One region of the Paenibacillus sp. PvP094 genome, then DNA from elsewhere that is predicted to be linked to it. Evidence: a T-box and tRNA genes for the amino acid it is inferred to sense, from the RefSeq annotation. Region 1 holds a T-box; the other holds one or more tRNA genes.

Region 1 (5,065 bases):
ATGCTTCGTATACTCGTATGTGAAAAAGAGAGCTGCACCACATGTTAACCAGCATGTAGTGCAGCTCTCTTTGGTTATTCTAGTCGTGGGATTGATTTGTATAATTTGTCGGATTATCAAGAATTAACTCGTTTTAAAGCATTGGATTGGCAATTAATTGTGCAACTTATAGTTATAAATACCCAAGTTTGTTTCATTTTGTTGAATGAGTATATTTGTTGTCATATAATGGTTCGTAAGTCCTTGTTTTGAGGGATGAAGTGCATAAAGGAGGAGCAATAATGGTAAATATTGACCAGCTTTCATTAGCAAGACAGTTGGATTTGGTGTTTAAAGAACTTGATAAGGAACTGTCAGGGTTAGACTCAGGTGTAGTTTTTGTGCAAATACGCAATAATGTAATTGGAAAGTTCGGTATTCGACATAATCCGATTTCTGGACGGAATGGACAAATGGAAACAGAGGATCAGGGGTTAACTGGAAGTCAGCGCTCCTCATTCCGCGCTATGGCACTTGAGACTTTAAAGTTTAAGCAGAACTGGACACATGGAGAAATTTCGTATGACTTTACCGTAAGACAAGGCGTGATTTTGGTGGACGCTACGATGGAATCCAATTACAACATGGCTAACCTTATGATTCGCTACCCTAGAACAAATACATACAAGGATTCAGGAATGGAGTCGACATCTTAATTGTGCATACATGCACAAAAGCGGCGCTTCCGGAGAAGGCCGCTTTTTGGCTTTAAATCATCCAAGCATTAGTCCGAACTTAAGAACGACCAGACAATTGTTGCTCAGCGATTTGTACCAGACGTTTAGTAATGTATCCACCCAGAGAACCTGTCTCACGGGAAGTGTAGTTACCGTAGTAACCGTCTTGTGGAATTGTTACACCCAGCTCTTGCGCAGCTTCTACTTTCAATTGTTGCAGCGCTGCGTTTGCTTGAGGAACAACCAGATTGTTGGAACGGCTTCCGCTACCTCTGTTTTGACCTCCGTACATGTGTGTCACCTCCTTATGGCTTGGTGATGTTAGTATGGTTAGAGAATGAGGAAATATACGTGATATGGCGTAAGGGAATAATTGGGATTTAATTGTAAATAAACACATGAAAAAAGCCGATCCAGACAGGATCGGCCTCTTTGTTAATAAGGTAAATATTATAGGTGTGTTGTACTACCGTACAAGATTGAAAGGGACTATTCCTTGGTAGGAGCAATAACCTCAATCCGTGTGAGAAGTTCAACGGGTTGTTCAGGTTCCAGACGAATTAACCCGGTTTGTTCATCCGTCAGAGGGAGGTTCGGGGCATCGGAGAGCCAGGTGTAGGGCTCAATGCACAGAAACTGATCGGATTCACCCTTGGTAAAGAGCACCCAGTGTTTAAAATACTGTTCATCTGCTGAGTAGTTCAGCATATATCCATCCTGACGACGGAGCTGGGCAGTCGCTGCCTGACCTTCCGTAGCTTTGAGAATCGTATCCCAGTTGCGTCCCTGCATATTAACACCTTGATTTAAGGCGTCCCAATCTCCAAGAGGCTCAAGCTCACCCGTGGGCAGCTGTTCCTCGTTCTGAGCATATACGCCAGAGACAGGTAGTTGAAGTGTCCAATCGGCAGGCTTGCCGTCTAGCAGGAACCATGTATGATATCCCATTCCAAACGGAGCGGGAGTCGAACCCAGGTTGGTAACACGAAGACGCTGGCTCAGCACGGAGTTTTGCAGCCTGAACGTCATTTCGAGCTTCAGAGGCACCGGAAATTGTTCCATCCAATGCTCTTCATTTGCAGTCAGCAATTCGGTTGTAATGGCACAGCCTTCTTCATCTTCTTCAATGTCGCTGACACACCAGGATTGGGTGCGATGGAGACCGTGAATATGGTTGTCATTTGCCGTATTCTGATCGAACTGGTATTGAACCCCTTCGTATTCGAAGCGTCCACGATGTATGCGTCCTGGCGGAACCAGAAGCGGAACACCGAAGTGATAAGGTTTCTGCAAATAAAATGCTAAATCATCTTCTTCTGGACTGCGGACGACATCACGATCCTGCACCAGATCACGAATCGAGATGATATTGTTTCCTAGACGCGGCAGCAGGGTGATCTCCAATTCACGGCTATGTAGGATATACGTGTCGTAACCATTCCATTGGCCTTTGGTCACTTGTTTCATATCGATGCTCCTTTTCCCACTTGAAATCTGTCTGCAAGCGGCTTAACATGCTCCGCTGCAGGCGTGTCATTGAGTACATGCCAGCAATCCCATACAGCCCTCCGTGGGAGGGCTAAACAGGATAAGCAATTCCATCATAACAGATTTCGGCTTGGCGGGTAAAAAAAGCTGATTCCATTTTTGACAATCTGCGTGAAGCGGATTAAGATGGAATGCAGAAGGAAATAACATATGAATTGAATTAAAGCGATGACAGGGATAAGTAAGTCAGGAGAAAACTCTTCAGAAAGCCGGTGGGTGATGCGAACCGGTGTGAACTCTTTACCGAATGGACCCTGGAGTGCCGATTGGAACAGGTGCCTTGCAGAAATGCAAACCGTACCTCAGTAGAATTGGACGTCTATTCCACGTTACGGGAAAATGAAGGTGTTTTTCGCATGATTGAAAAACACGAATAAGGGTGGCACCACGGTCTCACGTCCCTTGCGGATGTGAGGCTTTTTTGCGTCCGCGGAGAAGAAACAGACTTGAACAAAACATGAGGAGGCGCAAGTGACTTATGAAAACTGTATTATCTGGAATCCAGCCAAGCGGTAAACTTACGCTGGGCAACTATATTGGTGCAATCAAGAACTTTGTGAGACTGCAGCATGATTACCAATGCCATTTTATGGTGGTAGATCTCCACGCAGTAACCGTGGCTCAGGAGCCAGCTGCACTGCGTGAACAGTCTGAAGCCGTCGCTGCACTGTTTCTAGCAGCGGGGATCGATCCAACAAAGTCAAATGTGTTCCTGCAATCCCATGTTCCTCAGCATGCTGAGCTTGGATGGTTGATGACGACACTGACATCGATGGGTGAACTGGAGCGGATGACCCAGTTCAAGGATAAATCTTCAGGCAAGGACTCGGTGGGGGCAGGCTTGTTCGTATATCCTTCATTGATGGCAGCCGACATTTTGCTGTACAATGCGGACCTCGTTCCTGTAGGAGAGGATCAAAAACAGCATTTGGAACTCACCCGCGATCTGGCGGGCCGTTTCAATCATCGTTATGGAGAATACTTTACCATTCCGGATCCATATATTCCGCAGGTGGGCGCACGCGTGATGTCCCTGGACGATGCTTCCTCGAAAATGAGTAAAAGTAATCCAAATGCGGGCAGCTACATTGCCCTGTTGGACCCGCCGGATGTGATCCGCAAGAAAATCAGCCGTGCCACGACGGACTCCGGACGTGAAGTGGTTTACGATCCGGCCAACAAGCCAGAGGTCAGCAATCTGATGAGCATCTATGCAGAGTGTGCAGGCATTACGCTGAATGAAGTAGCAGAGCGTTACGAGGGTAAAATGTATGGTCCGTTCAAAAAAGAGTTGGCCGAAGTGGTTGTCTCTGTTATTGAACCGTTACAGGAACGATATCGCGAAATTCGTGAATCTGGCGAACTGGCCGAGATTTTGGAGACTTCAGCACGTCGTGCTGAAACAGTCGCTGCCAAAACGCTTCATGATGTGAAAGAACGCATGGGGTTTGTTCCTAGACGTACAGTATAGGCTATCACGGACATTGTTCAACAATGTTAAAATTTCACGATATAAAGTGAACAAAAAAGAGAGGAGCCAACAGCTCCTCTCTCTTTTTGTTCATATAGGAACCTGCACAGCCAGATTCAGCCATCATTTTGCCCAGCATCGTGCCAAGCCCGATGACATTGGCTATGGTTCCAAGCGTACTACCGAGTCCACCTTCCAGATCAGGATGTCGATTCGGATGTAGAACGTAATTCCTGGCGTTCCTTCTTGGCACGAATGACGAAACCCCAGCCGATATTGGCAATGGACAGGATGAACAGCAGCGAGGCTAACCAGCCGTTATAAGAGATCGATATGGCTGAAACCGTTAACAAAACAATCGAAGAGAATGCGAACCATAAGGACAAACCTTTACTCATTGGGAAAAACCTCCATCACAAATTTAATGAATCTCCGTATAACTTGAGGCGTGCGAGCCATAATAATCTTGCAAGCTTGCAATACATTACAGACACAGATTGAAAGGAGATTTTAAATATGGCTCAAGGATCTCGTTCTAACAACTTGGTGGTACCTCAAGCAACTGCAGCACTGCAACAATTGAAAATGGAAGCTGCACAGGAACTGGGTGTAACAATCCCGCAAGACGGTTACTACGGTAACTACACTTCCCGTGAGACAGGATCTCTTGGTGGTTACATCACCAAACGTCTGGTACAAATCGCTGAGCAACAATTGTCTGGGTCTGGCAAATAATTTATCATAAAAGCAAGCAACAAAACAAAGGCCCGGAGCGGAAACGCTCCGGGCTTTTCATCGCGCAACCGTTCCTTACTTGATTGTGCCTTTCCCGGTCCTTCTCGTCAAGACCGGGCAGATAAAAGTTTTTTATCCATTTTTTCATCGCTTAACCAGCCCACATACGTATCAATCGTTTCAAAATTGCGGTCCATCACGACAACGGCGACAAACGGATACTGCTTGCGGTGTCGATACCGTACATCCGCCCAGCGGACTTTGTATCCTGCAGGCAGCTCCTCTACCTCCGCAACCGCATAGGAGGTGAAGTAGAGAAAGGCAGTGACCTCTGGTGATTTGCGTGAGGCAGCTACAGCCGCATGAGTGGAAGAAGAGGCATGCAGATGCCATGTCAGCTCTGCTCCATCCATTTTTCCGATTTCGTAACTGTTATCCGCAAAATGCTTCACCACATGCCAGCGGTTCCAGGATATCGTTGGAATGACGATATAGCGAAGCGCCGGTTTGTTGTTGTCCAGCCTTTTTACTTTGGCTACAGCCTGGGCATGGGCAATGATTCGCCATACATAATAGAGGGCTATAACGATATACA
Region 2 (5,065 bases), 2.8 Mb from region 1:
GTGAAGAGCCGGAGCCGCAGCGAAAGCGAGTCTGAATAGGGCGAGTTAGTACGTGGACGTAGACCCGAAACCGGGTGATCTACCCCTGTCCAGGGTGAAGGTGCGGTAACACGCACTGGAGGCCCGAACCCACGCACGTTGAAAAGTGCGGGGATGAGGTGGGGGTAGCGGAGAAATTCCAATCGAACTCGGAGATAGCTGGTTCTCCCCGAAATAGCTTTAGGGCTAGCCTCGGAAAACAGAGTCGTGGAGGTAGAGCACTGATTGGGTGCGGGGCCCGCAAGGGTTACCAAGCTCAGTCAAACTCCGAATGCCATAGACTTACTTCCGGGAGTCAGACAGTGAGTGCTAAGATCCATTGTCAAAAGGGAAACAGCCCAGACCATCAGCTAAGGTCCCCAAGTGTGTGTTAAGTGGGAAAGGATGTGGAGTTGCACAGACAACCAGGATGTTGGCTTAGAAGCAGCCACCATTGAAAGAGTGCGTAATAGCTCACTGGTCGAGTGACTCTGCGCCGAAAATGTAACGGGGCTAAACACACCACCGAAGCTATGGCTTGGATCGACTTCACTGCTTCTTTGAGGCGGTGTTTACCATAAGGACATTTTTGTCAGACAAGGGTTGAAATCTTGGATGACCAAATGTTTCTCAGGGGATAAACACAGGGCTTCGAAGCTGGAGTGAAGTCGATCCAGGGGTAGGGGAGCGTTGTATAAGGGTTGAAGGTGTACCGTAAGGAGCGCTGGACATTATACAAGTGAGAATGCCGGTATGAGTAACGAAAAGATCAGTGAGAATCTGATCCGCCGAAAGCCTAAGGGTTCCTGAGGAAGGCTCGTCCGCTCAGGGTAAGTCGGGACCTAAGGCGAGGCCGAAAGGCGTAGTCGAAGGACAACAGGTCGAAATTCCTGTACCACCGTAAATCGTTACGAGCGATGGGGGGACGCAGTAGGGGTAGTGACGCAGGCTGATGGATGCCTGTCCAAGCAGTAAGGCTGATGTGTAGGCAAATCCGCACATCGTAAGGCTGAGCTGTGATGGGGAGTGAAAATTACAGTAGCGAAGGTCATGATCTCACACTGCCAAGAAAAGCCTCTAGCCAGATGAAGGTGCCCGTACCGCAAACCGACACAGGTAGGCGAGAAGAGAATTCTAAGGCGCGCGGAAGAACTCTCGTTAAGGAACTCGGCAAAATGACCCCGTAACTTCGGGAGAAGGGGTGCCCCGGTAGTGTGAATAGCACGAGGGGGCCGCAGTGAAAAGGCCCAAGCGACTGTTTAGCAAAAACACAGGTCTGTGCGAAGCCGTAAGGCGAAGTATACGGGCTGACGCCTGCCCGGTGCTGGAAGGTTAAGGGGAGCGGTTAGGAGCAATCCGAAGCTGTGAACCGAAGCCCCAGTAAACGGCGGCCGTAACTATAACGGTCCTAAGGTAGCGAAATTCCTTGTCAGGTAAATTCTGACCCGCACGAATGGCGTAACGACTTGGGCGCTGTCTCAACGAGAGATCCGGTGAAATTTTAATACCTGTGAAGATGCAGGTTACCCGCGACAAGACGGAAAGACCCCATGGAGCTTTACTGCAGCTTGATATTGAATTTGGGTACGATCTGTACAGGATAGGTGGGAGCCTTTGAAGCATGAGCGCCAGCTTGTGTGGAGGCACCGTTGGGATACCACCCTGATCGTATCTAGGTTCTAACCTGGTGCCCTTAGCGGGTACGGGGACAGTGTCAGGTGGGCAGTTTGACTGGGGCGGTCGCCTCCTAAAGAGTAACGGAGGCGCCCAAAGGTTCCCTCAGAATGGTTGGAAATCATTCGAAGAGTGCAAAGGCATAAGGGAGCTTGACTGCGAGACCTACAAGTCGAGCAGGGACGAAAGTCGGGCTTAGTGATCCGGTGGTACCGCATGGAAGGGCCATCGCTCAACGGATAAAAGCTACCCTGGGGATAACAGGCTTATCTCCCCCAAGAGTCCACATCGACGGGGAGGTTTGGCACCTCGATGTCGGCTCATCGCATCCTGGGGCTGAAGTAGGTCCCAAGGGTTGGGCTGTTCGCCCATTAAAGCGGTACGCGAGCTGGGTTCAGAACGTCGTGAGACAGTTCGGTCCCTATCTGTCGTGGGCGTAGGAAATTTGAGAGGAGCTGTCCTTAGTACGAGAGGACCGGGATGGACGTACCGCTGGTGTACCAGTTGTTCCGCCAGGAGCACCGCTGGGTAGCTATGTACGGACGGGATAAGCGCTGAAAGCATCTAAGCGTGAAGCCCCCCTCAAGATGAGATTTCCCAGTATGTAAGACCCCTTGAAGACGACGAGGTAGATAGGCTGGGGGTGGAAGTGCAGTAATGCATGGAGCTGACCAGTACTAATCGGTCGAGGGCTTATCCAAAGTGCAGGTTCTAGTCGCAAGTTTCGTTTCGGATCTAGTTTTCAGAGAATGATCTCTGAGCGTAGCAGCATCGTTTGGTGGCGATGGCGGAGGGGTTCCACACGTACCCATCCCGAACACGACCGTTAAGCCCTCTAGCGCCGATGGTACTTGGACCGAAGGGTCCTGGGAGAGTAGGACGCTGCCAAGCGAAACCCCACTGGGGTATTTTTTTTGGCTCATATAATCCAAAAACCCAGTTGGTAGATTTTACAGCATCTTGTTTGTTGAGAGCTATTAAGGCCCGTTGGTCAAGGGGTTAAGACACCTCCCTTTCACGGAGGTAACAGGGGTTCGAATCCCCTACGGGTCATAACTTTACTTCTTAAAGCATTAAGGGGATGAGAATCCCAAAGGTTCGTCGGAGGATAATCCTCGTTAGCAGCTGCTACGCAGTCTCGAGCGAAGTGAGAGTATCCCCTACGGGTCATAGATATGGAGGCTTAGCTCAGCTGGGAGAGCATCTGCCTTACAAGCAGAGGGTCGGGGGTTCGAGCCCCTCAGCCTCCACCATTTTAGGGGCATAGTTTAAAGGTAGAACAACGGTCTCCAAAACCGTTGGTGTGGGTTCAATTCCTGCTGCCCCTGCCATTTTATTATGAGCCATTAGCTCAGTTGGTAGAGCACCTGACTTTTAATCAGGGTGTCGAAGGTTCGAGCCCTTCATGGCTCATTGTTTTTGTACGTGTTGGGGGAGTATTCATCCGGCGTGTAACTTCTAAAAGTATCAAAATGGACCATGGTTAGTTTAGCTGAGAGTAAACTACACTAACGACGGTGTCTGCTGAATATAAGAAACCCTTGAGGAATACTCAAGGGTTTTTTCGTGTTTTCTCAAACTCTATGGCATGTAACTATAACAATTTACTGTTCCATAAAAAGGCCTTGGTATAGAGCAAGGCTTCCTCGTTTTCGTTTATATTGTAGTTGTTAAACAACGTCCTGGCAGGTACGATAATGGTTAAATAAAAAAAACGAATACCGCTGCAATTCAATTCTGGAAGAACGTATATAAATCATTAAATATAGAAGATGTTGAGAAGGAAGAGAAAGAGGAAGGACACGAGGTTAGATATCAGTATTTTAAAGTTAACAAGGACGGTTTCGAGGGGAAAACACAATCCTTAGAAAAACTCTATTTTAAGCTGCTTTTTTAGTTTATCGGTGCAAGGTCAAGACCCGATTGCGGATTATCTAAGCGTTAAACAATAATTCACTTCCGATTAGTTTATTAAGCTAACGAGCAGTACAACAGAACAAAGATTCCAGGAGTTAGTATTCTTTATTCTTTACTGTGTATAATTATGCTATTGAACTAAATTGAAGGTTTGCATATTAAGTACAATTATTGAAAGGTTGATAAAATGAATCTAATCTGTGAAACTCAAGTCGTTACGGATTATTTGACCGTGACTGGGGAAGTCAATTATGATCACCCGCTGGTTGCTGGACTTGCTTCGGAAATAGCAGCTTCATCAAAAGATCAAGTAGAGTATATCAAACAGTCATATATGTATGTCCGAGATCGAATAGCCCATTCCTGGGATATCAAGAGTTCTAGAGTCACATGTTCCGCTTCAGAAACATTGATTCATAAAGAAGGTATTTGCTATGCCAAAGCAAACCTTCTATGTGCAATATTACGTAGAGAGGGAATACCATCTGGCTTCTGTTATCAACGACTTACGATCGGGGATACTCCAGATACGGGCTATTGTATCCATGCACTAAATGCTGTTTATATTCAACATTTAAAGTCATGGATCCGTTTAGATGCACGAGGGAACAAGCCTGGAATCCAAGCAGAGTTTTCATTGGAAGAAGAAAAACTTGCTTTTACAATCCGAAAAGAATACGACGAAGCTGATTATAGGACCATATTTAAGTCCCCAAATGTTAAGACTATCGAGGCTTTGAAAAATAATACCGACTGCATAAATATGTATTTATACGGACTGCCTGCACAACTGTGATTATTGAACTATGGGGAAAGGCCATGTTAGTTTGCTATACATGGGACGGTTGCAGGCGGGCTTGTACTGAGCTTTTTTCATGGGAGCTGTGGGCAATATCGTACTGTTTAGAACAATGCAACATGGTGATGTATTGAATCCTAAGTCCAATACTTGGAATACTTTGGGTGAAGAACAGATCTTAAATATTAAATAAGTGATATAAATCTCCCTTCTACTATTATTTAAATGGGAGATTTTTGTTTGGTCAGAACCCGTAACTGATAGTGTTACTCATTGGTCTACTCAAAAGTAATTTCAGGAAAAATATGCTAGAATAGGAATGATAACTAAAAAATAAAATGCCTGTAGCTTAGACATTTCTGCTTTGATCAGGTTGATTAGGAGGAAAAAGTATTGTTCTCAATAGTGTCAATCTTTGCAATTATATTTAACTTGGTATTATACGGGTTGGGTGTATACGCTCTAATCCTGTTTATAAAACTTGCTCAACGTGGAATCCAAGCACTGGATATCTATCTAAGTGAAAAACGTGGGGAACGCTTCAGAGTCTCTCATGAATCAATCAACCACAAGATTATCATTTTTCTCTCAGTGTTTTATTTCTACTGGTTTAGTATGATTAACACATCAATTAAGTAAAGAGAGGGCAAATGACAT

What was found. The T-box of region 1 lies ahead of trpS (tryptophan--tRNA ligase). A T-box ahead of a tRNA ligase gene usually reads a tRNA of that ligase, here a tRNA-Trp.
Region 2: it encodes a tRNA-Trp, which carries the amino acid that the T-box ahead of trpS (tryptophan--tRNA ligase) is inferred to sense. The anticodon was not compared.

The regions. Positions count from the first base shown of each region.
Region 1 covers NZ_JBEPOM010000001.1:3,121,227-3,126,291, forward strand. The annotation lists gene ABIC22_RS14445 (O-methyltransferase) at 282-695, shown strand; gene ABIC22_RS14450 (alpha/beta-type small acid-soluble spore protein) at 775-1,008, opposite strand; gene ABIC22_RS14455 (aldose 1-epimerase) at 1,206-2,183, opposite strand; T-box leader at 2,424-2,670, shown strand; gene trpS (tryptophan--tRNA ligase) at 2,743-3,735, shown strand; gene ABIC22_RS14465 (GntT/GntP/DsdX family permease) at 3,770-3,988, opposite strand; gene ABIC22_RS14470 (hypothetical protein) at 3,936-4,133, opposite strand; gene ABIC22_RS14475 (alpha/beta-type small acid-soluble spore protein) at 4,252-4,470, shown strand; gene ABIC22_RS14480 (metal-dependent hydrolase) at 4,578-5,065, opposite strand, start outside.
Region 2 covers NZ_JBEPOM010000001.1:272,890-277,954, reverse strand. The annotation lists rRNA gene ABIC22_RS01365 (23S ribosomal RNA) at 1-2,393, shown strand, start outside; rRNA gene rrf (5S ribosomal RNA) at 2,467-2,583, shown strand; tRNA gene ABIC22_RS01355 (tRNA-Glu) at 2,674-2,745, shown strand; tRNA gene ABIC22_RS01350 (tRNA-Val) at 2,870-2,945, shown strand; tRNA gene ABIC22_RS01345 (tRNA-Trp) at 2,950-3,023, shown strand; tRNA gene ABIC22_RS01340 (tRNA-Lys) at 3,033-3,105, shown strand; gene ABIC22_RS01335 (transglutaminase-like domain-containing protein) at 3,797-4,405, shown strand; gene ABIC22_RS01330 (hypothetical protein) at 5,064-5,065, shown strand, end outside.